3 regions of the Amycolatopsis sp. NPDC003865 genome follow, and region 1 is predicted to be linked to each of the others. Evidence: riboswitches for the same ligand, from Rfam matches in the RefSeq annotation. Region 1 holds a riboswitch; each other region holds the start of a gene.
The links. A riboswitch is a leader RNA that binds a small molecule or an ion and turns the genes downstream of it on or off. The one in region 1 is predicted to bind S-adenosylmethionine.
Positions count from the first base shown of each region.

Region 2: another riboswitch for S-adenosylmethionine. It lies ahead of thrC (threonine synthase); the one in region 1 lies ahead of ACWEVP_RS35490 (methionine ABC transporter ATP-binding protein).
Region 3: another riboswitch for S-adenosylmethionine. It lies ahead of ACWEVP_RS24005 (aminotransferase class V-fold PLP-dependent enzyme); the one in region 1 lies ahead of ACWEVP_RS35490 (methionine ABC transporter ATP-binding protein).

Region 1 is NZ_JBSGJA010000018.1:179,285-189,471, forward strand. Features, by position in the region: gene ACWEVP_RS35460 (aminodeoxychorismate synthase component I) at 1-113, opposite strand, end outside; gene ACWEVP_RS35465 (glycoside hydrolase family 25 protein) at 133-747, opposite strand; gene metG (methionine--tRNA ligase) at 1,119-2,915, shown strand; gene ACWEVP_RS35475 (TatD family hydrolase) at 2,925-3,761, shown strand; gene ACWEVP_RS35480 (transglycosylase family protein) at 3,971-5,395, shown strand; gene rsmA (16S rRNA (adenine(1518)-N(6)/adenine(1519)-N(6))-dimethyltransferase RsmA) at 5,513-6,349, shown strand; SAM riboswitch class I at 6,488-6,578, shown strand; gene ACWEVP_RS35490 (methionine ABC transporter ATP-binding protein) at 6,788-7,798, shown strand; gene ACWEVP_RS35495 (4-(cytidine 5'-diphospho)-2-C-methyl-D-erythritol kinase) at 7,869-8,831, shown strand; gene ACWEVP_RS35500 (ABC-F family ATP-binding cassette domain-containing protein) at 8,872-10,187, shown strand, end outside.
Region 2 is NZ_JBSGJA010000005.1:137,995-148,181, forward strand. Features, by position in the region: gene ACWEVP_RS14780 (class I SAM-dependent methyltransferase) at 1-537, shown strand, start outside; gene ACWEVP_RS14785 (VOC family protein) at 534-908, opposite strand; gene ACWEVP_RS14790 (DMT family transporter) at 932-1,795, opposite strand; gene rpsT (30S ribosomal protein S20) at 2,120-2,380, shown strand; gene holA (DNA polymerase III subunit delta) at 2,435-3,409, opposite strand; SAM riboswitch class I at 3,546-3,679, shown strand; gene thrC (threonine synthase) at 3,693-4,958, shown strand; gene ACWEVP_RS14810 (DUF4231 domain-containing protein) at 5,074-5,553, shown strand; gene ACWEVP_RS14815 (ComEC/Rec2 family competence protein) at 5,558-7,924, opposite strand; gene ACWEVP_RS14820 (helix-hairpin-helix domain-containing protein) at 7,921-8,640, opposite strand; gene ACWEVP_RS14825 (DegV family protein) at 8,791-9,648, opposite strand; gene octT (diglucosylglycerate octanoyltransferase) at 9,653-10,187, opposite strand, start outside.
Region 3 is NZ_JBSGJA010000010.1:97,081-107,267, reverse strand. Features, by position in the region: gene ACWEVP_RS24015 (potassium/proton antiporter) at 1-1,408, shown strand, start outside; gene ACWEVP_RS24010 (M23 family metallopeptidase) at 1,745-2,341, shown strand; SAM riboswitch class IV at 2,424-2,538, shown strand; gene ACWEVP_RS24005 (aminotransferase class V-fold PLP-dependent enzyme) at 2,576-3,922, shown strand; gene ACWEVP_RS24000 (hypothetical protein) at 3,939-4,580, shown strand; gene lspA (signal peptidase II) at 4,655-5,242, shown strand; gene ACWEVP_RS23990 (RluA family pseudouridine synthase) at 5,239-6,168, shown strand; gene ACWEVP_RS23985 (AsnC family protein) at 6,165-7,118, opposite strand; gene ACWEVP_RS23980 (DUF885 domain-containing protein) at 7,351-10,187, shown strand, end outside.

The DNA.
Region 1 (10,187 bases):
CCGGACACCATCGCCGGTGGCGGCAGCCCGCGCGACGCGTTGTGGTGGGCAAGCACCGAAAAAGCGCGCGCGGGCGTGACTTCCGTCCGGAGTGCCCTGCTCGTCACGCGCATGGCGACATACCACCACACGTCAGAGCAGCAGGTCACCCAATGTGAACGGGTACACGACGGCGTTCTGCTCCACCGGCCCGTCGACGCCCCGCACGTCCGGGCCGTACGCGTGCTGGTGCACGCCGAGCCGCGAGTGGAACCAGCCCGGCCGCCCGGGGATGCCGTTGTGCCGGACCAGCCACAGCACGACCTCGCTGTCGGCCCAGCGGTCCGGGTGCAGCCGGTTGGCCCAGCAGTCGTGGTCGGCGTAGACGAGCACCCGCTCGATGCGCGCCGCGTGCCGGACGTGCTTGATCCACGTCTTGATGAACCGGTCGTCCACGCTCGGCGCCGCCACCTCCAGCGCCGGCGCCAGCGAACCGGGCGCGAACGCGCCGAGCCTGCTGGCCGTGCGGACGAAGTGGTCGGCCTGGTCGTGCGCCGCGCCGGGGCGGGCGTAGTGCCGGCCGCCGACGTGCAGGCCCGCCTCCTGCGCGCCGGCCAGGTTGCGCTCGGCCGCGGAGCTGGTCCAGTTGACGTTCTCGCTGATCGTCACCGACACGAACCGGGTCTCCGCCCCGCGGACGGCGTGCCAGTCGGTCACCCGCTCCCGGTGGGACAGCGAGATCCCGCGTTCGCTCTCCGGTTCCGTCACAGTCCGCCCCCGGCACGTCGGTGGAGAGCACACCATACGTCGCCGGAGGCGGACCCGCAGTGACAACCCGCTGGTTGATCAGGCGTTTTCGACAAGCGGGGGGTAGCGCTGGACGGCCGGCCGGCCCACCGCCCCGGACGACATCACCACCTCGGCGCGACGCCGGGCCGGCCAGGTCGAGCTCGCCGGCAACCTCGGTCTCCGGCGTGCGGCCGCCGCCCTGGGTGACGTAGCCGGTCGCTCGGGCACCCCCGGCCGGTCGCGGGCTCCCTCGGCCACTTGCCGGCCGGGCGGCTCGCACCACCCCGAGTCCGGCAACCGGGGCCTCCCTCCCGACAAAGCGCGTGACGCCCTCCGTAGGCTAATAAGGTATGAGCACCCCTGTGTTGACCGCGGTGGCCTGGCCCTACGCCAACGGCCCCCGCCACATCGGCCACGTGTCCGGATTCGGCGTCCCGTCCGACGTCTTCTCCCGCTACCAGCGAATGGCCGGCAACCGGGTGCTCATGGTGTCCGGGACCGACGAACACGGCACCCCGATCACCGTCCAGGCCGACAAGGAGAACTCGACCCCGCAGCAGACGGCGGACAAGTACACCCGCCAGATCGGCAACGACCTGCAGGGCCTGGGCCTGTCCTACGACCTGTTCACGCGGACCACCACCGGCAACCACGCCGAGGTGACGCAGCAGATCTTCCTGGCGCTGCACCGCAACGGCTACGTCGTGCCGAAGACCACGCGCGGCGCGATCAGCCCGTCCACCGGCCGCACGCTGCCCGACCGCTACGTCGAGGGCACCTGCCCGATCTGCGGGTACGACGGCGCGCGCGGCGACCAGTGCGACAACTGCGGCAACCAGCTCGACGCCGCGGAGCTGATCAACCCGAAGTCGCGGATCAACGGCGAGACGCCGAAGTTCGTCGAGACCGAGCACTACTTCCTCGACCTGCCCGCGTTCACCAAGACCCTCGGCGACTGGCTGGGCACCAAGACCGACTGGCGCCCGAACGTCCTCAACTTCACCAAGAACCTGATCGACGACATGCGGCCGCGGCCGATCACCCGCGACCTCGACTGGGGCGTCAAGATCCCCCTCGACGGCTGGCGCGACCAGCCGCTGAAGCGGTTCTACGTCTGGTTCGACGCGGTGATCGGGTACTTCTCGGCCAGCGTCGAGTGGGCCCGCCGGTCCGGCAATCCGGACGCGTGGCAGGAGTGGTGGAACAACGCCGACGCCCGGTCGTACTACTTCATGGGCAAGGACAACATCACCTTCCACGCCCAGATCTGGCCGGCGCTGCTGTTCGGGCACAACGGCGAGGGCGACAAGGGCGGCGAGCCGGGCAAGTACGGCCGGCTGCACCTGCCCGACGAGATCGTCTCCAGCGAGTTCCTCACCATGAGCGGCTCGAAGTTCTCGACCTCGCGCGGGCGCGTGATCTACGTCGAGGACTTCCTGCGCGACTTCGGCCCGGACACGCTGCGGTACTTCATCTCGGTCGCCGGCCCGGAGACCCAGGACACCGACTTCACCTGGGACGAGTTCGTCCGCCGGACCAACTTCGAGCTGGCCAACGAGTGGGGCAACCTGGTCAACCGGTCCATCTCGATGGCGCACAAGAACGTCGGCGCCATCCCGCGGCCGGAGGCCCCGACCGCGGCCGACGAAGAGCTGAAGGCGCTTTCCCGCAAGGCGTTCGACACCGCGGGCGCGCACCTGGCCCGGTCCCGGTTCAAGCTGGCGGCGAGCGAGGCGATGAAGGTCGTCACCGCGGCGAACAAGTACATCTCCGACCAGGAGCCGTGGAAGCTCAAGGACGACCCGACGCGGCGCGACACCGTGCTGCACACCGCGTTGCAGGTCGTCTCGGACGCCAACACGCTGCTGACGCCGTTCCTGCCGCACTCGGCCCAGAAGGTGCACGAGGCCCTCGGCGGCACCGGCGTCTGGGCCGCCCAGCCGGAGCTGAAAGAGGTCGAGGACCTCGACATCGACGGCCGGGTCAACCCGATCCTGACCGGCGACTACGCGGCCGAGCAGGCGAAGTGGGAGTCGACGCCGATCGAGGTCGGCAAGCCCCTGGCCAAGCCGTCGCCGCTGTTCACCAAGCTCGACCCGGCGCTCGGCGAGACCGGTCCGGAGTGGGCGCCGATCATCAAGGAGTAAGAAGAACGCATGGGTGATCAGAAGCGCGAGCTGCCGCCGGTCCCGGACCGGCTCCCGGTGACGGTGGTGGACGCGCACACCCATCTCGACGCGTGCGGCGCGGTCACCGCGGCCGATGTCACGGCCATGGTCGACCGCGCCGAGCGCGCCGGCGTCGCCCGCGTCGTCACGGTGGCGGACGACCTCGCTTCGGCCCGCTGGGCCGCCGAGGCCGCCACCTGGGACCGCCGGGTCTGGGCCGCCGTCGCCGTCCACCCGACGCGGACCAAGGAGTTCGGCGAGGCCGAGAAGTCCGAGGTGGAGCGCCTGGCCGCGACCGACCGCGTGGTCGCCGTCGGCGAGACCGGCCTCGACTACTACTGGGACTACTCGCCGCACGACGCCCAGCAGGAGGCGTTCCGCTGGCACATCGACCTCGCCAAGCGGCTGGACAAGCCGCTGATGATCCACGACCGCGAGGCCCACGACGACGTGCTGCGCATCCTGGCCGAAGAGAATGCGCCGAACGCCGTAATCTTCCATTGTTTTTCCGGGGACGCGGAAATGGCCCGCAAGTGCCTGGACGCGGGATACGTCCTTTCCTTCGCGGGCACGGTGACGTTCAAGAACGCGAAGGGACTGCACGAGGCGGCCCGGCTCTGCCCGGCGGACCAGTACCTCGTCGAGACCGACGCGCCGTTTCTGACCCCCCACCCGTTCCGTGGGCGGCCGAACGAGCCGTTCGGCGCCGCTTACACCGTCCGTCACCTCGCGGCGCTCAGGGGCGAAGCTGTCCACGAAGTCGCCGAATCGGTCCGGACCACCGCCGAGCGCGTCTACCGACTCCCCAGTGTCACAACGGGTTGAACGCATTGCGACATCAGGGGTCCTTGATCGTCCACCTGATGGAGTGACGGGGATCACGACACTCCGGGGGGTGTTTGCGCAACCCGCCGCGACCCGTTACTGTCCCGTGATCGTGCCGGTCGGACCTGCGCTCAGCAGTTCCCGATCGTCACGCCCAGTCGTAGAGACGGCGCCCCCGACCGCCGTCTCGTGAAAGGGAACGATCCCCGGTGACAGGTAGCAGACAGGCTGGAGCGCGCTCCGCCGTCCTCGAACGCAGTTATTTCGAGGACACCGCATACGGCCAGCTCGACTTCTCCGACGACCCGAACATCACGCAGCAGGACATCCTCGCCGCGCTCGGCCCCGACGCCGACGCGATGATGGCCGAGATCGACGTCGACGTCGACGAGCTGATCCGCCTCATCAACGCCGAGACGACGTACCTGCCGCCGATCGTCATCCCGGACGGCCTCGAGGAGGACCGCACCGCTTCCCCCGAAGCGCGTCGTGCGGCTCTGGACGAGGGCCTCCGCCAGACGACCAAGGTCTGGAAGCGCCGCTTCCTCAAGGGCGCCGTCCTCAGCGTCATGATTTCCATCGCCGGCGGCGGCGCGGCCGCGCTGGCGATGAACAAGAGCATCACCGTCGACGTCGACGGCCAGCAGACCACCGTGCACTCGTTCGGCGACACCGTCGGCGAGGTGCTGGAGGACGCCGGCCTGTCCGTGGGCGCGCACGACTCGCTCTCCCCCTCCCCACAGGCGGAGGTCGGCGACGGCGGCGTCATCAAGCTCGAGCGCGGCCGCCAGCTGAAGATGATCGTCGATGGCGCGGAGCACACCTCCTGGGTCCGCGCCACCCACCTCGGTGACGCCCTGGGCCAGCTCGGCATGACCGAGCTGGACAAGCCCGGCACGTGGATGTCGATGCCGAAGGACGGCGAGCTGCCCCTGCAGGGCGCCACCGTCGAGATCAAGACCCTGAAGAACATCACCCTGTACGACGGCGCCAACGCGCCGAAGCAGGTGAAGACGACCGCGGTCACGACGAAGGAGTTCCTGGGCGAGTACAAGCTCACCCTGGGCCCGGAGGACCAGGCCGAGGGCGGCCTGGACGTCAAGCTGACCGACGGCGCCGAGGTGCACATCAGCCGCACCGGCGTCTCGACGGTCGTCCAGAAGGAGAGCATCGACCCGCCCGAGCAGCGCGTCGACGACCCGGACCTCGCCAAGGGCAAGACCTCGGTCGAGGACCCGGGCACGCCGGGCGAGAAGATGGTGACCTACAAGGTCACGCAGAAGAACGGCAAAGAGGTCTCCCGCGAGAGCATCTCCGAGCAGGTCATCACCCAGCCGAAGCCGAAGATCATCCACGTCGGCACCAAGCAGGCCCCGACGCCGGCGATCGGCGACGGCTCGGCGTGGGACCGCATCGCGCAGTGCGAGTCGGGCGGCAACTGGGCCATCAACACGGGCAACGGCTACTACGGCGGCCTCCAGTTCGACAAGCGCACGTGGGACGCCTACGGCGGCGACGCGTACGCGGCGTACCCGAACCAGGCGTCGCGCGAGCAGCAGATCGCGATCGCGGAGAAGGTCCGCGACGCCCGTGGCGGCTACAGCGCCTGGCCGGTCTGCGGCAAGAAGGCCTGAGAGCTTTTCCGAACGGCCCTCACCTCGACGAGGTGGGGGCCGTTCGCGTTCCTGGGTCTGCCACGACGACTTGCACCGAGCGGAAGCCCGCCGGACCACGATCGGTAAGCTCGTCCGGTGGTTGAACTGCTGGGACCGGCCGAAATCCGCGGGCTGGCGGCCGAACTCGACGTGCGGCCGACCAAGAAGCTCGGGCAGAACTTCGTGCACGATCCCAACACCGTCCGGCGGATCGTCGAGCTGGCCGGCGTCGCCGAAGACGACGTCGTCCTCGAGGTCGGGCCCGGGCTCGGCTCGCTGACCCTCGGCCTGCTCGCCACCGGTGCGCACGTCGTCGCCGTCGAGATCGATCCCAAGCTCGCCGAACGGCTCCCCAAGACCGTCGCCGAGCGGGGGCCCGAGGCCGCGGGCCGGCTGACCGTCGTCGGGGCCGATGCCCTCCGCGTCACCCGCGAGGAACTGGGCGAGCCGACCGCGCTCGTCGCCAACCTGCCCTACAACGTCGCCGTCCCCGTCGTGCTGCATCTGCTCGCCGAAGTGCCCTCGCTCGCCAAGGGTCTCGTCATGGTCCAGACCGAGGTCGCCGACCGGATGGCCGCCGGACCCGGCAGCCGGATCTACGGCGTCCCCAGCGTCAAGCTCGCCTGGTACGGCCCGGCGCGCAAGGTCGCCGCCGTGCCGCGCTCGGTGTTCTGGCCGGTGCCCAACGTCGACTCGGCGCTCGTCGCCTTCGAGCGCGGTGACGCTCCGGCGTCGGACGACCGCGATCGGCTCTTCGGCCTCGTCGACGCCGCCTTCTCGCAACGCCGGAAGACCCTCCGCGCCGCGCTCGCGGGCTGGGCGGGCTCCGCCGAGCGCGCGGGGGAGCTGCTCACGGCCGCCGGGATCGATCCGAAGACCCGCGGTGAACAACTGGACGTGCACGACTTCGCCCGGATCGCCGCCGTCCGTTAGCAGGTCCACAGTGGAAGTCGACGCCGGTCGGCGAAAAGCACGCCTCTTGCCGTGCCATGTCGCGATTCGGACACCTCCAGTCGTGTGATCTGGGCCGACGGGCTTGCGTTCGCTCCTCGGGATCGGTTTTACTCAGTACGTCCATCCCGAGCGACTGAGAGACCTGGCTCGCCGAAGTCGCAGCAACCACCCTCCGCAGGGCAGGTGCTACCGCCAGGACCGATGGAGGCCGTTTCCGATGAAGAGGGTAGCCCGCCCCCTGCTCCTGACCAGGCGTCGCGTTGTCGACGAAGGCCGCCGCTCCGTGACCGCATGTCGACGCTCCCACTGAGCTCGTCGTAGCCGGTCCACCTCTTCTTCACGCACCGTCCACTTAGGACGACTTTCGCTTGCGGCCGGGTGCCGCGCGCCGCGCGCACCCCGTTTTCTGGAGCCTTCGTGATCACCGTCGAAAACCTGTCCAAATCCTTTGCCACCAACGGAAATTCGGTCCTCGCCCTGCGCGACGTGAGCGTCGACGTCCAGGCGGGCTCGCTGTTCGGCGTGGTCGGTCCCGCCGGGTCCGGCAAGTCCGTCCTCGCCCGCTGCATCGCGCTGCAGGAGCGGCCCGACCGCGGTGTCGTCCGGCTCGACGGCCTCAACACCGGCACCCTCGACGGCCGCCGCCTGCGCGAGATCCGCCGCCAGCTCGGCGTCGTCTCGACCAAGCCGGAGCTGATCGCCGAGCGCACCATCGCCGGCAACATCGCCTCCCCGCTCGAGCAGCTCGGCGTCGACGGCCCGCAGCGCCGCAGCCGGGTCGGCTCGCTGCTCGACCTGGTCGGCCTGACGCAGCGCGCGACGCAGCGTCCCGGCGAGCTGTCGGAGGGTCAGCTCCGCCGCGTCGCGGTCGCCAAGGCCCTCGCGGCGGCGCCCGCCGTGCTGCTCGCCGACGACCCGACGGCCGGCGTCGACCCGGAGGAGGCCGGTTCGGTCCTCGCCGTGCTCGACCGCGCCCGCTCCGAGCTGGGCACCACGGTTGTCATCACGACGCCGGACGCCGGCGTGGTCCGCCGGGTCTGCGACGACGTCGCGGTGCTCGAGGACGGCACAGTCGTCGAGCGCGGCACGGTGCTCGACCTGATCTCGAACCCGGCCAGCCGCACCGCGCAGGCGCTGCTGCCCGCCATCGAGACCACGCGCTCGCAGGCGTCGCGCTACGACCGCTCGGTCGACGTCGTGCTGGTCGGCTTCGCGTCGGTCGGCGCGCTGCTGCCCGAGGCGGCGGGCCGCTTCGACGTCGAGTTCGCCACCATCGGCGGCGGCCTGACCCGGATCGGCGACACCCCGGTCGGCCGCTTCCGCCTGGGTGTCCGCGGCGAGCGCGCCGACGCGGCCCTGGCCTGGGTCGCCGAGCGCGGCGGCCACGTGACGCACACCGCTCGCGGCCCCCAGGGCGTCGCGGCCTGACCCGAACCCCGAGAACGCCCCGATGCGCATGGCGCATCGGGGCGTTTTCGCGGGCACGTAGGCTGGTCGGGTGCTCGCCGTAGTTCCGCCCCCAGTCACCGTCCGGGTTCCGGCCAAGGTCAACCTGCACCTGGCGGTCGACGACCTGCGCGAAGACGGTTACCACGAGCTGGTGACCGTCTTCCAGGCGCTGTCGCTGACCGACGAGGTGACCGTCGCGGTCACCGAAGAGCCCGGCATCGAGGTCTACGGCGAGGGGGAGGGCTCGGTCCCGACCGGCCCCGAAAACCTGGCCTGGCGCGCGGTCGAAGCGCTGTCCGCGCACGTCGGGCGCTCCGGCGACCCGAAGGTCCGGGTGGTGCTGCGCAAGGGCATCCCGGTCGCGGGCGGCATGGCGGGCGGCAGTGCCGACGCGGCCGCGACCCTGGTCGGGCTGGCGAGCCTGTGGAACCTCGACGTCACGCGCGACGAACTCGCCGAAATCGCCGCCGGCCTGGGCAGCGACGTCCCGTTCGCGCTCTACGGCGGCACCGCGCTGGGCACCGGGCGCGGAGAGCGGCTCGTCCCGGTGCTCTCCCGGCACACCTTCCACTGGGTGCTCGCCTTCGACGAGCAGGGCCTGTCGACGCCGAAGGTGTTCGGCGAGCTCGACCGGCTGCGCGCGGACGGCAACCCGCCGCGGATCGGCTCGCACACCCCGGTCGTCGAGGCGCTGGCATCGGGTGACCCGCGGCAGCTGGCGCTGCTGCTGGGCAACGACCTCCAGGCGGCGGCGGTGTCGCTGCGGCCGGGCCTGCGCCGCACGCTGCGCGCGGGCGTCAACGCGGGCGCGCTCGCCGGCACGGTCTCCGGCTCCGGCCCGACCTGCGCGTTCCTCTGCGAGGACGCGCAGACGGCGGTCGAGGTCGCCGCCGAGCTGTCGGGTGCCGGGGTGTGCCGCACGGTCCGGGTGGCGCACGGCCCGGTCCCCGGCGCCCGCGTCGTCGGTGGCGACGACGCGCCGCGCCCGGCCCCGCCGCGCGTGCACGCTTGATCGTCCACTGTGGACTTCTGTTACTGAGGAAAGGATCCGGATGGCCAACCTGGTCAACCTGGAGGCGGTGAGCAAGTCCTACGGGGTTCGCCCGCTCCTGGACGGCGTGTCGCTGGGTGTCGCGGCCGGGCAGCGCATCGGCGTCGTCGGCCTCAACGGCGGCGGCAAGACCACCCTGCTGGAAGTCCTTTCCGGACTCGCCGAGCCGGATTCCGGTCGGGTGAGCCAGGTTCGCGACCTCCGGATGGCGGTGGTCACCCAGCGCACCGAGCTGCCGGACGGCAGTACGGTCGGCGACGTCGTCCTCGAACGCTACGGCGCCGAGCACGAATGGGCCGCCGACGCCCGCGTTCGCTCCATTGTGGACGGACTCGGGATCACCGCGATCGGGCTGGACACGCCGACCGCGAACCTCTCCGGCGGCGAGCGGCGCCGCGTTTCACTCGCCGCCGCGCTGACCGGCGAGCTCGACCTGGTCGTGCTCGACGAGCCGACCAACCACCTGGACGTCGAAGGTGTCCGCTGGCTCGCCGACCACCTCCTGTCCCGCCGGATCGCCGTCGTGGTCGTCACCCACGACCGGTGGTTCCTCGACACGGTCGCGACGCTGACGTGGGAGGTCGCGAACGGCCGCGTCGAGCAGTACGAAGGCGGTTACGCGGACTGGATCTTCGCGCGCGCCGAGCGGGCGCGGCTGGCCGCGACGGCGGAGGAGAAGCGGCAGAACCTGGCCCGCAAGGAACTGGCGTGGCTGCGCCGCGGCCCGCAGGCGCGCTCGTCGAAGCCGCGCTACCGCGTCGAAGCGGCCGAAGCGCTGATCGCCGACGTCCCGCCGCCACGCGACTCCGTCGAGCTGCAGGCGTTCGCCAAGCGGCGGCTCGGCAAGACGGTGCTGGAGCTGGAGGACACGACCTACCAGGTCGGCGAGCGGACGCTGCTCGACCACGTCACCTGGCGGATCGGCCCGGGCGACCGGATCGGCCTGGTCGGGGTGAACGGCTCGGGCAAGACGTCGCTGCTGAAGCTGCTCGGCGGCGACGTCGAGGGCTCGACCGGCCGCCGCATCGAGGGCAAGACGGTCGCGCTCGCGCACCTGCGCCAGGAGCTCGACGACCTGCCCGGCGACCTGCGCGTGCTGCAGGCGATCGAGCAGGTGGCCGGGCGCGTGGTGTTCGGCAAGCAGGAGATGACGGCGTCGCAGCTGGGCGAGAAGCTCGGGTTCCCGCAGGCCCGCCAGTGGACCCCGGTCGGCGACCTGTCGGGCGGCGAGCGGCGCCGGCTGCAGCTGTGCCGGCTGCTGATGGCCGAGCCGAACGTGCTGCTGCTGGACGAGCCGACGAACGACCTCGACATCGA
Region 2 (10,187 bases), on a different contig from region 1:
CCCTCGGGCCCGCTCGGCCGCCTCGGCGGCTGGGTGATGGCGCGAGGCAATGCCGCCACCGAACACCGCGTCGTCGACCTGGCCCGGCTCGAACCGGACGACACCGTCCTGGTCGTCGGGCCCGGTCCCGGCGTCGGCCTGGAGGCCGCCGCGCGGCTGGCCGGGCGCGCCATCGGCGTCGACCCCTCCCCCGAGATGCTGGCGCTCTGCCAGGAGCGCTGCGCCGACCGCGTCGAGCTGCGCGAGGGCTCGGCCGCGCGCACCGGCGAGCCCGACGGCTCCGTCGACGTCGTGCTGACCGTGAACAACGTGATGCTCTGGGACGACCGCGCGGCCGGTTTCGCCGAGCTGTTCCGGGTGCTGCGCCCCGGCGGGCGGCTGCTGCTGTCCGCGCACGAGAAGTGGCTGCCCGTGAGCAGGCACGTCCTGGCCGACGAAGCCGCCGAAGCGGGCTTCGCCGACCTGCAGACCTGGACCTGGGACCCGCCCGGCTTCGCCGCGCTGGCCGCGCAGCTGCGCGCCGTCAAGCCCGCCTAGCGGGTGTCCGTGCGGATCGGGTGGCCCTCGGGCACCTCGACCAGCACGATGCGCGTGCCGTCCGGGTCGGCGATCCAGGCCTCGTCGAGGCCCCAGGGCTCGCGCTGGGCGTCCCGCACCGGCTCCAGGCCCCGCTCCTTCAGGCCGGCCAGCGTCCCGGCGAGGTCCCGGACCTGCAGCCAGAGCACCAGATCGGGTGACGAGCCGGTTTCGCCCCGGCCGGAAACCTCCAGCGAGCCGTGGCCGAGGAAGAACACCGTGCCGCCGGGGAACTCGCGCTCCACGGCCAGGCCGAGCGTGTCGCGGTAGAACGCCGTCGCCGCGGCGGCGTCGCGCGCACGGACGATCAGCCTGCTCTTCAGGACTTCCATCCGACCATCCCTACCGGACGCGCTCAGGCGGCCGCAATCGCGGCGATGCCGGACAGCACGATCACCGACCCGGCGAGCCGCCGGACGGCATTGCGCTCGCCCAGCACCAGCCACGCGGCGACACCGCCGAGCACGATGCTCAGCTCGCGCGCCGGCGCGACCAGGCTGACCGGCGCCATCGTGAGGGCGAACAGCACGAGGATGTAGGCGACCGGCGACAGCACGGCGACCACCAGCACCTCCCGGCGCTGCTCGCGCCAGACGCGGCGGACTTCGGCGCGGCCGGCCAGCGCGCCGGGCACGAGCATCGCGCTCTGCAGGATCGAGCCGAGGCCGAAGTAGACGACCGGCGGCACACCGAGGCCGGTCACGGAGTGCGCGTCCCAGAGCGTGTAGCCGGCGATGGTGGCGCCGGTCAGCAGGCCGTAGCGGATCCCCGCCTTGACCGCCCGTGCGTCGTCCGCCTGGCGGCCGGTGCTGATCACCAGCACGCCGGCGATGACCAGGAACGCGCCGACCAGGCCGAGGACGCCGGGCCGTTCGCCGAGCACGAGGACGGCGGCCAGCACCGACAGCAGCGGCCCGGTGCCCCGCGCGACGGGATAGACGACGGAGAGGTCCCCGACCCGGTACCCGCGTTGCAGGACGACGCCGTAGGCGACGTGCAGCACCGACGTCACCACGGCGGCGAGCAGCCAGCTCCACTGTGGACGTGCGGGCTCGACGACCAGCAGCACGACGGTCACCGGCAGCAGGAAGACGGCGGAAACCGTGTAGTAGAGCCAGACGAACTGGGTACCGCCGGAGGAGATCCGCTTGGCGGCGAGGTTCCACGCGGCGTGCACGACGGCGGCGACGAGGACGAGGGACAGAGCGGTGGCGTTCACGGGACCCCTTCGGGTTTTCGCGCGCGCGAAAACCGGGTCCTCCAGGCTTTTGCCCCGTCAGATGAACGACCGGCCGTCCGGGCCCGCCGATGGTGCCGCTCGGACCAGGCCCGCCGGCCCTGGTTGTGTGTCGGCTGCGCGGGCCGGCGACGGAACCCTAGGCACTGCCGTCACCCACCGTACTCCCGGTGCCGGACGCCCGCGGCCCGGCTGTTAAAGTGGTCGCTCGCTGCCCGTGCGGCATTCCGTCATGGAGGAAACCCGCTTTCCGCGGGGCCACTTCAGCGCGGCGGCGATCTCACCGAGTGAAACAGGAGTTGCCCTATGGCCAACATCAAGTCGCAGATCAAGCGCATCACGACGAACGAGAAGGCGCGTCAGCGCAACCAGGCGATCCGGTCCTCGGTGAAGACCGCGATCCGCAAGGTCCGCGAAGCCGCCGAGGCCGGCGACAAGGCCAAGGCCGTCGAGCTGCAGCGCGACGCCGCCCAGAAGCTGGACAAGGCCGTCTCGAAGGGCGTCATCCACGCCAACCAGGCCGCCAACAAGAAGTCGGCGCTGGCGAAGCGCGTCAACGCGCTCTGAAGCTGATTTCTGGGAAAGCCCCGGCTCCGGCCGGGGCTTTCTTCATGCCCGGGGTCAGCCCTTGGCGGCCGCCACTTCGAGGACGGCGCGCTCGAGCGCGTAGCCCGGGTCGGCCGCCACGCCCTTGACCTCGGCGTTCAGGCGCGCGACCACGCGCATCGCCGTGGCCAGGCCGTCCTGGTTCCAGCCCCGCGACTGCCCCTGGGCCTTGCGGATCTTCCACGGCGGCATGCCCAGCTCGCCGGCCATCTGGTTCGGGTTGCCGCGGCCCGCGCCCGACACCCGGGCGATCGTGCGGACGGCGTCGGCCAGCGCGTCCGCCACCAGGACGTGCGGGACGCCCAGCTGCATCGCCCAGCGCAGCGACTCCAGCGCCGCCGACCGGTCGCCGCTGACCGCCTTCTCCGCGACCGCGAAGCCCGTCACGTCGGCGCGGCCGCGGTGGTACCGGCGGACGGCGTCGGCGTCGACCGTCCCGCCCGTGTCGGCGACCAGCTGACTGGCCGCCGAGGAGAGTTCGCGCAGGTCGGAGCCCACCGCGTCGATCAGCGCAGCCACCCCCGCCGGGTCGATCTTGCCGCCCGCGCGGCGCACCTCGTGCCGCACGAACTGCTCGCGCTCGGCCGGCTTGGTCAGCTTCGGGCACTCCGTGACCTCGGCGCCGGCCTTCTTCAGCGCCGCGGGGAGCGACTTGCCCGCCTTGCTGCGGCCGCCGCCGGTGTGCACGACGACCAGCACGACACCGTCCGCCGGGTCCTTCAGGTAGGAAGCCACGGCGTCGGCCAGCTCCTGCGAGATGTCCTGCGCCGACTCGAGGACGATCACCCGGCCTTCGCTGAACAGCGACGGGCTGACGAGTTCGGCCAGCTCAGGTGCTGTGAGATCCGACACCCGGACCCGCGTCAGCTCGGCCGTGGCGTCGATCGCCCTGGCCGCGGCGAGCGTCTCGCGGACGGCCCGTTCGATCAGCAGTTCTTCCTCGCCGAGCACCAGGTGCAGCGGGGCGGGGGCGGTGGCTTGCGCGGTCACCCGAGGATCCTCTCACTTGCGGTGTTGTGCGCCCGCTCCGGTGATGTGCGGCAACCGGCGTGGCACGGCGTGAGCGCGATGTCGTACGGTGTCCACGAGGCGGCGCGCCGATCGGCGCGCACCGACAACCGAATACCGCTCATCCAGAGGGGCAGAGGGAACGGCCCGACGAAGCCCCGGCAACCGGCGTACAGCCTGTCATCCCGCGATCGCGGGGTAGCTGACGACCACGGTGCCAATTCCGGCCCGCTTCGGCGGGGCAGATGAGGAAAGGAACCTCGCGATGACCGCAACCCTCGGCACGACCTCCACCACGAAGACCCCGGATCTCGGTCCCGCCGTCGAACTGGTGTCGAAGGAAGAGGGTCACCGGCAGCCGCTCGCCCCGGAATTCGTCTCCGCCGAGGACTTCTCGCCGCTCGAGGTCGCTTACGACTTCGGCCGCGTCCGCCGCGAGGACATCGAGGCCGGCCCCAAGAACATCTGGCGCTACAAGAAGCTCCTCCCGGTTCCGTCCAACGTCGAAGAGATCCCGAACACCGAGCCCGGCGCGACCCGGCTGGTCCGCGCCGACCGCCTCGCCAAGGAACTCGGCCTCAAGCGCGTGTGGGTCAAGGACGACACCGGCAACCCGACGCACTCGTTCAAGGACCGCGTCGTCGCCGTCGCGCTGGCCGCGGCCCGCGAGTTCGGCTTCGAGGTGCTGGCGTGTCCCTCGACCGGCAACCTGGCCAACGCGACGGCCGCCGCCGCGGCCCGCGCCGGCTGGCGGTCGGTCGTGCTGATCCCCAAGACCCTCGAGCGCGCCAAGATCCTCACCACCGCGGTGTACGACGGCGACCTGATCGCCGTCGACGGCAACTACGACGACGTCAACCGCCTCGCCACCGAGCTGGCCGGTGAGCACCCGAAGTGGGCGTTCGTGAACGTGAACGTCCGGCCGTACTACTCGGAGGGCTCGAAGACGCTCGCCTTCGAGGTCGCCGAGCAGCTCGGCTGGCGCATCCCGCCGCAGATCGTCGTGCCGATCGCTTCCGGTTCGCAGCTGACGAAGGTGGACAAGGGTTTCCGCGAGCTGGGCCAGCTCGGTCTCGTGGACGCCAGCCCGTACAAGGTGTTCGGCGCACAGGCGACCGGCTGCTCGCCGGTGTCGGCCGCGTTCCGCGCCGGCCAGGACGTGGTCCAGCCGGTGAGGCCGGACACGATCGCCCGCTCGCTGGCGATCGGCAACCCGGCCGACGGCCCGTACGTCCTCGACATCGTCAACCGCACCGGCGGCGCGATCGAGGACGTCACCGACGAGGAGGTCGTCGAGGGCATCCGGCTGCTGGCCCGCACCGAGGGCATCTTCACCGAGACCGCCGGCGGGGTCACCGTGGCGACGGCGAAGAAGCTGGTGGAGACGGGCAAGCTCGACCCGGACGCCGAGACGGTCCTCCTGATCACCGGCGACGGCCTCAAGACCCTCGACGCGGTCGAGAACCACATCGGCCCGAAGGCGACCGTGCCGCCGTCGGCCGCCGCGGTGAACGAGGCGCTCGGCTACTGACGTCCCCGCCGGGGCGGGCCACGCGGCTCGCCCCGGCGAGTACCTCCTTTCGCGTTTCCCCGGACCGATAAGGTCGGCACCCGCCAGGTGTCGGCTCGGTCCGGGAGGGTTCGGAATGCGGAATCTCGGCAAGCACTGGATGGTCACCGCCGAACGCGACGGCCAGGCCTTGCCGATGACGGTCGTCGCGAAGTGGCGCTGGTACAAGAAGGGCGCCCGGCGAGACCGCCTGCGGTACGGCGTGGTGGAGGTCATCGCCCTCACCGGCTCGGCCGCGATCCCGGTGGCCGCGACCGCCCACCTCGACTCGGTCGTCATCGCTGCGCTCGGCGCCGTCGTGCTGGTCGCCACCGGCATCCGGACGACGTTCGGCATGCACCAGAACTGGGTGGAGCACAGCCAGATCGGCTACGCGATCGAGCGTGAAGCGGCGTTGTACCTCCATTCCGCACCGCCGTACCAAGGCAAGGACGCGGTCCGGGTGCTGGTCGCGCGCGTGGAGACCCTGGCCGAAGAGGGCGGGCAGCAGTGGGCTCGCCGCAGGATCACCTTCGAACGCGACCGCCAGGCCGACGAGAGCGCCCGCGCCGGGTGACCCGCTACCGGCGGGGCGGACCACGCGGCTCGCCCCGGCGGACGATCGCCGTTCCGGTGACCACCGCCGTGTCGCCGTCCACGTCGGTGCGGGTCACCAACGCGCCCAAGGCTTTCAGGCCGTCCATTGTGGACTTGCTGGGGTGGCCGTACGTGTTGCCCGCGCCCACGCTGACCAACGCCACCCTGGGCGCGACCGCCGCGAGGAACGCCGGCAGCGAGTAGCGCGAACCGTGGTGGGGCACCTTCAACACCTCCGCTTTCAAGTCATCGACGTCGGCCAGCAGGTCCGATTGGGCCGCCAGCTCGACATCGCCGGTCAGGAGCACCCGGCCGGCCGGGGTTCGCGCTCGGAGGACCACCGAGCTGTTGTTGATCGTCGTGCCGTCTTGCGTGTCCGCCGCGCGGGCCGGCACGTACCGCGGGCCGAGCACGTCGAGCGTCAGGCCGGGCCAGGCCATCCGCTCCCCCGGGCTCAGCTCGACCAACGGCACCTCCTGTTTCCTCGCCTCCGCCGCGACCTGACGCCACGCCCACTCCGGCGCCCGCCCCGCGCCGACGGCGACCGCGCCGACCGACCGGCCGTCGAAGACCGACGAGAGCCCGCCGATGTGGTCCGCGTGCAGGTGGCTCAGCACCAGCAACGGGATCCGCTCCACCGACAGCCGGTGCAGGCACTCGTCCACCGGTCCCGGCTCGGGGCCGGTATCCACGACGACGGCCCGGCCGGGCTCAGCCGTCGCCAGCACCACCGCGTCGCCCTGGCCGACGTCGCACTCGACCATCGCCCAGTCACGCGGTGGCCACGCCGGTGCGAGCACCCGGACCGGCACGGACACCAGCAGCGCGCCGACGACCAGCACCGCCATGGCCAGCCGGAGCCGCCGGTGCCGGGCGGCCAGCACCAGCACCACGAGCACCGCGGCGGCCAGCAGCCCGCCTGCCCAGCCGCCGGGCCAGGCGACGACCGCGCCGGGTGCCCGCGCGCCGTGCCGCGCCACCGTGATCAGCCAGCGGGCTTCCGGGTCGGCTAGGTGCACCAGGACCTTCCCGGCGCCCGGCCACCAGGGCCCGGCCACCGTCGCCAGCACGCCGAGCACCGTCGCCGGGGCCACCACGGGCGCGGCGAGGACGTTGGTGAGCACCGAAACCAGGCTCACCGTGCCCGCCATGCCCGCGAGGACCGGCGCCGTCACGAGGAAGGCCGCCAACGGGATCGCCAACCCCTCGGCGAACCCCGGCGGGACACCGCGGCGCACCAGCGCGGCCGCCCAGCGGGGCGCGATCAGGACCAGCCCCGCGGTGGCGAACACCGACAGCGCGAACCCGAAATCGGTGGCCATCGCCGGATCCGTCACCACCAGCACGCACACCGCGAACGCCAGCGCCGGCAATGCCGAGCCACGCCGGCCCAGCGCCAACGCCAGCAACGCGACCGCCGCCATCACGCCCGCCCGCAGCACGCTCGGCTCCGGACCGACCAGGACGAGGAACCCGGCCAGGCACCCGCCGGCGGCCACCGCCGAGGTCCGCGGCCCGAACCGGAGCAGCCGCAGCAGAAGCAGGACCGCACCGCACGCCACGGCGAGGTTGCCGCCGCTGACCGCCGTCAGGTGCGCCAGGCCGGCGGTGACGAACTCCTGCTCGACCCGCGGCGACAGCCCGCTCGTGTCGCCCAGGACCAGGCCGGGCAGGAGACCGGCGGGTTCGGCCGGCAGGACCTGGCACAGGTCGTGGAGCCCGGCGCGCAGCCCGGCCGCGGTCCGCTGCCACCACGGCGCCTGGCCGGGTTCGCCCGGCGGGCCGCGCACGGACAGCACCGCGACGGTCAGGTCGGAACCGCGCGGCGGCATCAGCAGGCCCGTCGCCGTCACGTCCTGACCCGGCAGCAGCGCCGACCACTGCGCGACCGGCGCCAGCAGCAGGACGTGCCCGGACGACGTGACCGGCCGGCCGTCGACCGACGCCGACCGGACGTCGGCCGTGAGCACCACGGACCGGGCGCCGGCTTGCTGGTCGGCGTACCCCGCGCTGCGCACGGGCTTCGGGCGTTCGGCGACGACGACCCGCAACGCCGCCGGCAGACCATCGGCCGAGGCGGCGCGGAGGTCGTCCCGCTGCGCCTCCCGGATCCGCCAGGCGACCGGCCCCGCGGCGACGAGTCCCAACACCAGCAAGGCCGCGGCGAGAGCCCGGGGACGGCCGCGGGCCCGCCAGAGCACCAGCCCGGCGACCACCGCCGAAGCGAGGCCGACGGCGACGGCCGTCCACCAGCCCAGCAGCAGGCCACCGAGCGCGGCGAGCCAGCACGCCAGCGCCGCCGGCACCAGCCGCATGTCCTGCCGGGTGTCGGTCGTGGGAAGCGTGCTCATCCGACCATCACCTGCTCCCGCAACCGTTCGAACTTGCTTTCGCCGATGCCCGGCACATCGCGCAGCTGCTCCACCTTCGTGAAACCGCCGTGCTCGGTGCGCCACTGGACGATCCGCTGGGCCGTCACCGCACCGATGCCGGGCAACGTGTCCAGCTGGTCCGTGCTCGCCGCGTTGAGATCGACCTTGGTGCCCGCCGGGGCTCCGGCCGACGCCGCGGCGGGGGCCGGGACGCCGACCGCGAGCTGCTCCCCGTCGGTCACGCGGCGGGCGAGGTTCAGCGAGCTGAGGTCGGCGCCGGGTTCGGCACCGCCCGCGGCGCGCAGCACGTCCGCGACCCGGGCGCCCTGGACCACGGTGACGAGGCCGGGCGACCGGACCCGGCCGATCACGCTGACGACGAGGCCGGCCTGGGGTGCGGCCCGGGCCGATGCCTCGCTCGCCGGTTTCGCGCTCGGCAGCGCGGGTGGTGACTCGGGCGCCGGACGACCGCCCAGGAGCGCGACCGAGCCGAGGACGATCACCACGACCGCCGCGAGGACGCCGGCGAGCGCCCACCGGCGGCGGCCGGCACCGGCCGCGCCGCCCGGTAGCCAGCGCCGGACCAGCCGGCCGCCGGGCCCGACCGTGCTCGCGTCGGGCGAGAGCTGGTCGGCCAGCCAGGCGAGCCGGTCGTTGACGGGAGGGCCCGGATCCCGGGCAGGCTGCTCGAACACACGATCGACGTTAGGGCCCGCGGGAAGGCGTCCGACAGGGGTGCCGCCGCGTCCTGTGGACAACCGGGGTGATGTGGACGGATCCCGCCGGCCCGGCCCGGGAACGGCCGTTTCCGTCGTACCCGGGTGGCACCTTGGAGGGTTCGGCGGCTAGCGCCGGGGCGGGACCGTCCGCTGGACGACCACCCCGAGCACACCGGGCCCGGTGTGCGCCCCGATCACCGCGCCCAGCTCGGAGACCACGCAGCCCGCCGAGCGCGGCACCGCCTCTTCCAGCCGGTTCGCCAGCTCGACCGCCCGCTCCGGCGACGCGAGGTGGTGGACGGCCAGCTCGACGTCGTCGCCTTCGGCGGCCTTGGCGGCCAGCTCGACCAGCCGCGCGAGCGCCCGGTTCATGGTGCGGACCTTCTCCAGCGGCAGGATCCGGCCCTCCGACATGTGCAGCACCGGCTTCACCGCCAGCGCCGTGCCGAGCAGCGCCGCCGCCGGGCCGATCCGGCCGCCGCGGCGCAGGTGGTCGAGGGTTTCCACGACGAACAGCGTCGACGAGCACCCGGCGGCGGTCACCGCCGCGGCCTCGACCTCGGCCGCGTCGGCCCCGGCGGAGGCCGCCGAGGCGGCGTGCAGCGCGGCGAACCCCAGGCCCATCGCGGTGGTGCGCGAGTCGACGACGCGGACCCGGTCCGGCCCGACTTCCTGCGCCGCCAGGACCGCCGCTTCCCAGGTGCCCGACAGCTCGCGCGAAAGGTGCACGGAAACGATCGCGTCGGCGCCTTCGGCCAGCGCCGCGCGGAACTCCTTCACGAACTCGGTCGGAGTCGGGCGTGACGTCGTCACGATCTTGCGCTGGCTCATCGCTTCGGCGACCGCCGCCGGACCGGTCTCGACGCCGTCGAGGGAGACCACGCCGTCGACCAGGACGTGCAGCGGCACCACCCGGACCGCGTGCCGTTCGGCGAAGCCCTCCGGCAGGTGGGCGGTGGAATCCGTGACTACGGCGACCGACACGCCGTCAGCCTACGTGGCCGGGTGCCAGCACCGGCGCCATCAACACGGACATCGCGTCCCCCACCGCCGCGTGCCCCTTCCAGCCCCAGTGCATGCCGTCGGCGTTGCCCTCGCCGCTCAGGACGTGCTCGCCGACGACGGCTTCGAGGTCCAGCAACGGCACTCGCGCCCGCGCGCCCCACGCCGCCATCGCGGCCGCCGCGGCCGGCCGCGCGGTGTGCACGCCGCCGTAGGCCGCGGCGCGGTGGACCGACGGCAGCCACCCGAAGATCGGCAGCTCGGGCCGCAGGACGCGCAGCGCGCCCACGGCCGTGTCGAGGTACTGCACGGTGAGCTTGGCCGGCAGCACCGCGGGACGGCCGCGGAAGGCGACCGAAAGCCGCGGCTGTGCGGCGAGGTAGGCCTTGCGCACCACGCGTCGCACCGGGTCGGGCCGCAGGTACTTCAACCCGGTGCGCAGGTAGGTCGGCAACGGCGAAGGCAGCGTGTCCATGCTGCCGACCGCCAGGACGACCGCGTCGACGCGGTGCAGATCGGCC
Region 3 (10,187 bases), on a different contig from region 1:
CTCCATCCGGCTCGGCCTGCCCTCGCTGCTGCTGTACCTCGGGATCGGCGTGGTGCTCGGCGAAGCCGGCTTCGGCATCCGGTTCGACAACCCGGAGCTGACCCAGTCGCTCGGCCTCGCCGCGCTCGTCATGATCCTCGCCGAAGGCGGGCTGACCACGCGCTGGTCGGCGGTGAAACCCGCGCTGGGACTGGGAATCGTACTGTCCACAGTGGCCGTCGTGGTGAGCATCGCGGTCACCGGCGCGGCGCTGCACTTCCTGCTCGGCCTCGACTGGCGGTTCGCCCTGCTGTGGGGTGCGGTGCTCGCCTCGACCGACGCGGCGGCGGTCTTCTCGGTGCTGCGCACGGCCGGCATCGGCAAGCGCCTGGTCGGGGCGCTGGAGCTGGAGTCCGGCATCAACGACGCGCCGGCGTACATTGCGGTCGTCGTGCTGGCCGAAGGCACCACTGTGGACTGGACGCTGCCGCTGCTGGTGGTCTACGAACTGGGCGCGGGCCTGGCGATCGGGCTCGGCTTCGGCTGGCTCGGCGGGATCGCGCTGCGCCGGGCGGCGTTGCCGGCGACCGGGCTCTACCCGCTCGCGACGGTCGCGGTCTGCGTGGTGGCGTACTCGTCCGGGCAGCTGGCGCACGCGTCCGGGCTGCTCGCGACCTACGTCGCCGCGCTGGTGCTGGGCAATTCGCGGCTGCCGCACCGGTCGGACACGCTGTCGTTCGCCGAGGGGCTCGGCTGGCTGGCGCAGATCGGGCTGTTCGTGCTGCTCGGGCTGTTCGCGTCGCCGAGCCGGCTGTTCGAGACGCTGGTCCCGGGCCTGGTCGCCGGCGCCGTCGTGCTGTTGCTGGCCCGGCCGATCTCGGTGGTGCTGTCGGTGCTGCCGTTCCGGTTGCCGTGGCGGGAGCAGGCGTTCCTGTCGTGGGCCGGGCTGCGCGGCGCGGTGCCGATCGTGCTGGCGATGATCCCGCTGTCGCAGGGGCTGCCGGGCGCGCAACGGCTGGTCGACGCGGTGTTCGTGCTGGTGATCGTGCTGACGCTGGTCCAGGGCGCGACGCTCGGGCCCCTCGGGCGCAAGCTCGGGCTGGCGAAGAAGTCCGAGGCGCACGAGGTCGAGGTCGACTCCGCACCGCTGGACGAGCTGGGCGCCGAGCTGCTGCAGGTCCGCATCCAGCCGGGGTCGAAGCTGCACGGCGTGTACCTGTCGGAGCTGCGCCTCCCGACGGGCGCGACGGTCAGCTTGGTGGTCCGCGAGGGCGCCGGCTTCACCCCGCAGAAGACGAGCCGGCTGCAGGAGAACGACCAGCTGCTGGTGGTGACGACAACGACGGTCCGCGACGCGGTCGAGCGCCGGTTGCGCGCGGTGGACCGAGCCGGCCGGCTGGCCCGGTGGCGGGGCGAGTCGGGGCGGTAACCCGCTTCCGGCGGTGGCCGCGCGAGCCGGGCGGCAACCCGTTCGTGGTCGCGGCCGGTCCGATTCAACGGCAGCTCGGGGCGGGCGAGCGCCCTGCCTGTTCTCGAGTGCCCCACCTGCGCCGGCACTGTCGGCGCGCCCGGCAATCCCCGCCCGCAGCCGCCTGAACCCTGCGTTGTCCGGTCTCTGTCCACTCTCCGGGCCGACGTGGTGATCTTTTCTCGCCAGGGTGATCTTTCGCGTCCGGAACCTTCCCCGGGATCCGCCTTTTGGCCTACTCTGTGCCCGATCGAGTTAGTTCGAATGGGTGAGCATTAGGTCAAAGGGGTACGCACGGTGACAAAACTTCGCAGGACCGCCCTCGCCCTCGTGATGACCGTGGTCCTCGGCCTGCTCGCCACCCCGGCCGCGATCGCGGAAGTGGCACCGTTCCCGGCCCTCGCCCTCCCGTTCAAGGCCGGCCAGCAGGTCTACTCGGCCGGCATCCATTCCGACGACGGCAGCACCGGCGTCGAGAACGCCATCGACTTCAGCCCGGCCGACCGGACCGTGCGCGCGCCGCTGGCCGGGACCGTGCACCTGCGGCACTGCGCCGGCGGGGACTGGGTCACCGTCGACCACGCCGGCGGCTGGCGGACCGGCTACTATCACCTGGAGGCCATCGCGGTCACCGACGGTGAGCACGTCGACGCCGGAGCCGTCCTCGGTTCGACCGGCAACGCGCTCCCGTGCGGCGGCACCAGCACCGGCGCCCACGTGCACTTCACGCTCTGGACCGTGCGCGGGGATGTCCAATCCGCCGAGCCCGTCGACGGCAAGACCCTCGGCGGCTGGCGCTTCACCGCCGGAGCCGGGCAGTACGCGGGCACCGCGACCCACCTCGCGGACAACACCGTGACGCAGCTCCCCGGCCATTTCCGGGCGAAGCTCTGACCGCTCACGGTGTGTGAGCGGCGTCTCAGAATGTGAGGCGGGGGTTGGCCGCCGGCCGCGTTCTCGGTTACCTTCTGGCTCAGGTCATGAGTGCCAGCGCGAAGCCCCGGCTTGCTGGCCGGCAACCCTCCTACCGCGGTGGGGTGCCCCGGGTGAAGACCGGGCCGGTCGCGCCGTGCGACGGGCAAGCGCGGGCCCCTCGCCGGGGTCCCCCGGACCGCCGAGGAGGCACCGATGACTCTCGCCATCGACCGCACCAGCACGATCACCCCGCTCGAAACCGTTGCCGCGCAAGCCATCCCGACCGTCGCCGGCGCCGCGCTGCGCGTCCCGCTGGTCACCGGCGAGACCATCGGCTACGCCAACCTCGACCACGCCGCGAGCGCCCCCAGTCTCGACGCCGTCCGCGCGAAGGTCGACGAGTTCCTGCCCTGGTACGCCAGCGTCCACCGCGGTGCCGGCTTCGCGTCCCAGGTCTCCACCAAGCTCTACGAGCGCACCCGCGACGTCCTGCGCCGCTTCGTCGACGCCCGGCGGACCGACACCGTCGTGTTCACCCGCAACACCACCGATTCCTTCAACCTCCTCGCCCGCAGCCTGCCCCGGCACACCACGGTGATCGTCTTCGACACCGAGCACCACGCCGCGCTGCTGCCGTGGCAGGGCCCGAACGTCCGGCGGATCCCGACCCCGCGCACCCGCCTCGCCGCGGTGTCCGCTGTGGACGAAGCGCTCGCGGATGCCCCGCAGGGACCGCGATTGGTCGTCGTCACCGGAGCGTCCAATGTGACCGGTGAGCTGCTCCCCGTCGCCGAGATCGCGGCCGTCGCGCGCAAGCACGGCGCGCGCATCGCGCTCGACGCCGCCCAGCTCGCCCCGCACCGCCGCGTCTCGATCAAGGAACTGGACGTCGACTACGTCGCACTGTCCGGCCACAAGCTCTACGCGCCCTTCGGCGCCGGCGCGCTGATCGGCCGCGCCGACTGGCTGCGCGCCGCCCGGCCCTACCTCGCCGGTGGCGGCGCGACCAAGCTCGTCACCGAGGACGCCGTCGTCTGGAACACCGGGCCCGAGCGCCACGAAGCCGGTTCGCCCAACACCGTCGGCGTGTACGCGCTCGGCGTCGCGTGCGAAACCCTGTCCGAAAACTGGGCCGCGATCGCCCACCACGAGCAGGCCCTGCTGACCCGGCTGCGCAAGGGGCTCGAAGGCATCCCGGGCTGCGCCGAACTGCGACTGTTCGACGCGCCGGTCGACCGCGTCGGCACGGTCAGCTTCGTCGTCGACGGCTTCGACCCGGGCTGGCTCGCCGCGGTGCTGTCGGCCGAGTACGGCATCGGTGTCCGCGACGGCGCTTTCTGCGCCCACATCGCGGCCGAGCGCCTCATCGGCACCACGGGGGGCACCGGCCGGCAGGCGATCCGCGTCAGCCTCGGCCTGGGCAGCACCGAGGAGCACGTCGACCGGGTGGTCCGGGCGCTGCGCCAGATCGTCGCGCGCGGGGCCCGCTGGGAGTACGCGAAGGTGGACGGCCGCTGGGCCCCGGCCGGCGACCCGCGGGAGCTGCCGCCGTTCTGCTGAGCGCTAGCCTGGGCCGATGGGGAGACGGCGGCGTTCCTGGTTCCCGTTGGCCGCGCTGGGGTTCGCCCAGCTCGTGATGGTGGCGGTCGCGCTGGTCCCGGCGGACGGCATCGGCCGGTTCGCCGGCCTCCAGGCGCTGCCGATGACCCGCGAGAACCGGATGCTGGTGGGCACCGGTGGCCTCGGCGGCACGGGCCTGCCCGACAACCAGCTCTCGGGCGTCGCGATCGCCACCGCGACCGACGTGGTCCCGTCGGCGACGCTCGGCTGGCTCACCGGCCTCGCCTGCGTGGTGCTCGCCGTGGCCGGCTGGTACTGGCTGTCGCTGCGCCGGGCCGGCACGCCGCCGCGGCCCGTCCGGTTCGTGCTGGGCACCCTGGGCGCGCTGGTGGCCGTCCCGCTGCTCGACCTGGTCGGCGCCCTCGAGCTGCGGCTGCCCGGGGACGTGCGCGGTCCGCTCCTGGCCGCGCTGGGCCTGCTGGTGCTGGCCGCGTACGAGCGCAGCTGGTTCGTGGTGGCGGTCGCCGCGGTGTTCGTCCTGGTCACGGTGGTCTTTTCGACTGCGCCGGCCGGGGTTTTGGTGGCGGCGGGCGTGCTGTTCGCCGCCGCGTTCGCGGTGCTCCTGCGCGGGGCGGTCACCGCCGCCGACACGGCCTGACCAGCACCGTGGAGAATGGAGCGGTGAGCACCGAGCCCAGCCACTCCGAACCCGACACCGAAGCCGCCGCCGAGGTGGCGCCCGAGACCGTGCAGGAGACGCCGGAAGAGCCGGCGAAGCCGCTGCCGAAGCGCCGCGTGGGCTGGGTTTTCGCCGTCGCCGTCGTGTTCTGGGCGATCGACCTGGTGACGAAGAACCTGGTCGCCGCCAACCTCGAGGGCAAGGAGCCGGTCCGGATCCTCGGCGGGCTGATCTACCTGCAGGTGATCCGCAACCCGGGTGCCGCGTTCTCGATGGCCACCGGCATGACGTGGGTGCTCGCGCTGGTCGCCCTCGCCGTCGTCATCGCGATCATCTGGCTGTCCCGGCGGCTGCGCTCGATCGGCTGGGCCATCGGCCTCGGCCTCGTGCTCGCCGGCGCCACCGGCAACCTCACCGACCGCATCTTCCGCGCGCCCGGCGGGCTGCAGGGGCACGTCGTCGACTTCATCTCGGCGTTCGCCCCGAACGGCAAGGGCTTCGCGATCTTCAACATCGCCGACTCGGCCATCTGCGTCGGCGGCGCGCTGATCGTGCTGCTGTCCCTGCTGGGCAAGGACTACGACGGCACGTCCACCAAGGACAAGAAGAAGGCCGAAGCGCAGCAGGAGGAGCAGGCGTGAGCTCGCGGATGCTCCCGGTGCCCGACGGGCTCGACGGGATGCGGGTCGACGCCGGCCTCGCGAAACTGCTCGGCCTGTCGCGGACCGTCGTCGCGGAACTGGCCGAAGCCGGCGACGTGCTGCTCGACGGCCGTCCGGCGGGCAAGTCCGACCGGCTCTCCGGCGGCGGCCTCCTGGAGATCACCCTGCCGGAGCCGGCGAACCCCGTCGAGGTCGTCGCCGAGCCGGTCGAAGGCATGCAGATCCTCCACGACGACGACGACATCGTCGTGATCTCCAAGCCGGTCGGCGTCGCCGTGCACCCGAGCCCGGGCTGGACCGGCCCGACGGTCGTCGGCGGCCTCGCCGCGGCCGGCCTGCGCATCGCGACCTCGGGCGCGGCCGAGCGCCAGGGCGTCGTCCACCGGCTCGACGCGGGCACCACCGGCGTGATGGTCGTGGCCAAGAGCGAACACGCCTACACCGTGCTGAAGCGCGCGTTCAAGGAACGCACGGTCGACAAGGGCTACCACGCGATCGTCCAGGGCCACCCCGACCCGACGCGCGGCACGATCGACGCCCCGATCGACCGCCACCCGCGCCACGACTACAAGTTCGCGGTCGTCCAGGGCGGCCGCCCGAGCGTCACGCACTACGAGGTCGTCGAGGCGTTCCGGGCGGCGTCGCTGGCGCACATCAAGCTGGAAACCGGGCGGACGCACCAGATCCGCGTCCACTTCTCGGCGCTGCGCCACCCCTGCGTCGGCGACCTGACCTACGGCGCGGACCCGGTACTGGCCCGCCACCTCGGCCTGAGCCGCCAGTGGCTGCACGCGAAGACCCTCGCGTTCGCGCACCCGGCGGACGGCCGGTGGGTCGAGTTCGAGTCCGAGTACCCGGACGACCTGGCGAAGGCTCTCGAGATCCTGCGCGAGGAAAGCTACTAGTCCTCGATCGACCAGGTCAGCGTGCGCTCGTCCGGCTCCGGCCGCGGGCTCCAGCGGACCGAGACCACGCGCGTCGCGTCCGGCAGGACGTACACCGTGTGGCCGCCGAGGGTCTCGCCCGGCTTGACGCCGATCTTGTGCGGCGGCCGGGACGTCAGCGACACCGGCGCCTTGCCGACCGCGGTGCCGTCGGCGGCGAGCAGCTCGAGGTAGTTGTCCGGCAGCGACGCGAACGGGATCGACCCGCGGTTGGTGATCTCGGTGTGCACGACGACCGCACGTTCACCCGCCTCCAGGCGGTAGCCCGCCGCGCTGAACAGGTAGTCCGCCGGGTCCTGGACCTCCAGCAGCTGCACGGACAGCTGCTCGCCCTCCAGGCCCTGGGTCTCCATGACCTCGCCGAGCTTGCCCTGCTTGCCGGTGCCGGCCGGGCGGGCCGGCTCGTCGCCGCGGGCCCACGAGGCCGTCTGCGGCAGGCCCCACGTGCTCACGGCGGGGTCGAGCGGTACCGGCGGCGGGACGAACGGCGGCCGCTGCTGCGGCGGTGGTGGCGGGCCCGGGTACCGCCCGGACGGCGTGCCCTGGACGGTGTACGGCCCCGAGGGCGCGCCTTGCACGGTGTACGGCCCCGAGGGCGCGCCTTGCGGGCCGGGGCCGGGCGGCATCGGCGGGGCGGGCTGCTGGGGCACGGGGTGCGAGGGCGGCGCGAACTGCTGCGGCGGCCGGTTCGCCCATGACGGCGGCGCGCCCGCGATGGCCGCGCGCAGTCCTTGCGGGTCGCTCTCGACGCCGACGAGCAGCGGCAGCCCGCTGCCGGACAGCGCGACCAGCCGGTAGGCGACCTCGCGGGGATCCATGCCGACCTTGGCCGCCAGCTCGTGCACCGCGGTCTTGCCGAGGTCGGCGAGCGCGGCGAGCAGGCGGATGTCCACGGGATCGGTCACGGCCACCCGCAGAACGCTACCGCCTCGCGGATTCGCCCGCGCCGGCCCCGCCTCGCCGATCGGCCCGCGCCGGCCGTGCCTGGCGAGGCCGCCCCGCCGATCCGTGTGCGCCGCCCGCGCCCGATCGGCCCGCGCCCGATCCGGCTGCGTCCGCCCCGACCGGCGGCTCACCGTTCTTGTCGGGGATCTCCGTTAGGGTCGCCTCAGGAGCACAACACCGAAGCTGGGGGTCCTGCCCATGACCGCGGTCACCGAACTCGCCGACGAGTTCGTCGAAGCGCTGTTCGCCGCCGATCCGCTCACGCCTGCCCTGCTGGGCGTCCGGCCGGCCGAGCCCGGCCTGCCGGACCTGTCCGCCGAGGCCGAGCAGTCGTACCGGGCCACCCTCGTGGGCTTCGCCGAGCGGGCCCGCGCCCTGGACGCCGCGGCGCTGTCGGCCGAGGACCGCGTCACCCGCGACGTCCTCGTCGCCACGGCGGAAGACCGCGTCGCCGCGATCGACAGCCGGATGGCCGAGTTCACCGTCACCGACATCATGGTCGCGCCCGCCGCGTCCCTGCTGATGGTGCTGCCGATGACGACCGTGACCGCAGGCGAGGCCGCGGAGGCCCAGCTCGGCCGGCTGGCCGCCGTCCCGGAGTACCTGCGCCAGGCCGCCCGGCGGCACGCCGAGGGCATCGCCGCCGGGCGCACCCCGGTGGCGCACCTGGTCGAGGCCGCCATCGCGCACCTCGACCGCTACCTCGCCGCCCCCGACGCGGATCCGCTGCGCCGCCAGCCCGCGCCCGACGAGGAGTTCGGCCGGCGCCGGGACGAGCTGCTGGCCGAGGTCGTCCGCCCGGCCTTCGCCGAGTACCGCGCGTTCCTCGACACCGAGGTGCGGCCGCACGGCCGGCCCGCCGACCGGCCCGGCGTGAAGTGGCTGCCCGGCGGCGAAGAGGCGTACGCGCGGTTGGCGAAGGTGCACACGACCACCGACCGCACGCCCGAGGAACTGCACCGGACCGGCCTCGACGTCATCGACTCCCTCTCCGCCGAGTACCGCGAGCTGGGGCAGAAGGTGTTCGGCACCGACGACCTGGCCGAGATCTTCGAGCGGCTGCGCACCGACCCGGCCCTGCGCTGGAACGACGCCGAAGAACTGCTGGAAACCGCGCGCACGGCGGTCGCCCGCGCGACCGCCGAGGCACCGAAGTGGTTCGGCACCGTGCCGTCGCAGCCCTGCCTGGTCGAGGCGGTGCCGGAGGAGGCCGCGCCCGGCGCGCCCCCGGCGTACTACCTGCGCCCGGCCGCCGACGGCTCCCGTCCGGGCATCTACTTCGCGAACACCTACGAAGCCACCGAGCGCTTCCGCCACTCCGCCGAGTCGGTCGCCTTCCACGAAGCCGTGCCGGGCCACCACTTCCAGCTGAGCGTCGCGACGGGCCTGACGGATCTGCCGCTGCTGCGCCGCATCGGCACCTTCACCGCCTACACCGAAGGCTGGGGCCTCTACAGCGAGCGCCTCGCCGAAGAGATGGGCCTGTACTTCGACGACGTCGCGCGGCTGGGCATGCTGACCGCCGACTCGATGCGGGCGGGCCGGCTGGTCGTCGACACGGGCCTGCACGCCCTCGGCTGGAGCCGGCAGCAGGCCGTCGACTACCTGGCCGACAACACGCCGATGGCCAGGGTGGAGATCGAGGCCGAGGTCGACCGGTACATCGCGTGGCCCGGCCAGGCGCTGGCGTACATGGTGGGGCGGCTGGAGATCCAGCGGATCCGCGCGCGTGCCGAGGAGCGGCTCGGGTCCCGGTTCGATGTCCGCGCGTTCCACGACCTCGTGCTCGCCGGCGGTGCGCTGCCGCTCTCGGCGCTCGCGTCCGTGGTCGACGACTGGGTGGCCGGCCACGGCGACACCGTCAACGGCCTGGCCGCCGAGCTGGTCGAGCTGACCTTCGAGCACGAGCCGCTGTACCCGTCGGTCTTCGGGCTGCCCGGCGACCACGACCGGCTCGCCGACCAGAGCCGGGCCGCGCAGGAGCGGTTCCGCACCGCCTACCGGGAGCTCGCCGCCCGCGCCCGCGCGCTGCCCGGCGAGGGGCTGAGCGCGGAAGAGGCCGTGACACGCGAAGTCGTGATCGCCTCCGCCGAGGGCGAGGCCGACAAGCTCGGCGCGCGCAGCGCCGACATCGCGGTCAGCGACGGGCTGACCGCCCCCGCGCTGGGGCTGCTGCTGTACCTGCCGTACTACAAGCTGGACGACGAGAAGAAGGCGCGCGGCTACCTGGCCCGGCTCGCGGCGAGCGCGACGTTCCTCGAGCAGCTGACCGAGCGGCAGCGCGAAAGCCTGGCCGACGGGCTCGTGCCGGCGGCCTACCTCGCGCGTGTCGGCGTCGAGTACATCGAGCGGTACCTGGCGGCGCCGGAGTCCGACCCGCTGAAGGTGGGCACGACGGCGGAGGTCGAGGGTTTCGAGGCCGAGCGCGACCGGTTGCTCGCCGAGGTCGTGCACCCGGCGTACGCCCGCTACCGCGACTTCCTGCGCACCGAGGTCGAGCCGGCCGGGCGGCCCGACACCGCGCCCGGGATCGGCCACGTGCCGGGCGGCGCGGAGCGGTACGCGGCGCTGATCCGCGCGGAGACGACGACCGAGCGCACGGCCCAGGACCTGCACGACACCGGGCTGGCGCTGATCGCGCAGCTCGCGGACGAGTACCGCGAGCTGGGGCAGAAGGTGTTCGGCACCACCGAGCTCACCGAGATCTTCGAGCGGCTGCGCACCGATCCGGCGCTGCGCTGGCGCGACGGCGAGGAGCTGCTGGCCGCGGCCCGCGACGCCATCGCCCGCGCGGAAGCCGTGGCACCGCGGTGGTTCTCGACCATCCCGGCGGAGAAGTGCGAAGTGGCACCGGTGCCGGAGGCGGACGCGGCGAGCGGCACGATCGCGTACTACCTGCAGCCGTCGCTGGACGGCACGCGGCCGGGGACCTACTACGCCAACACCTACGAAGCCGACAAGCGCCCGCGCTTCACGAGCGAGGCGATCGCGTTCCACGAAGCCGTGCCGGGGCACCACTTCCAGCTCAGCCTGGC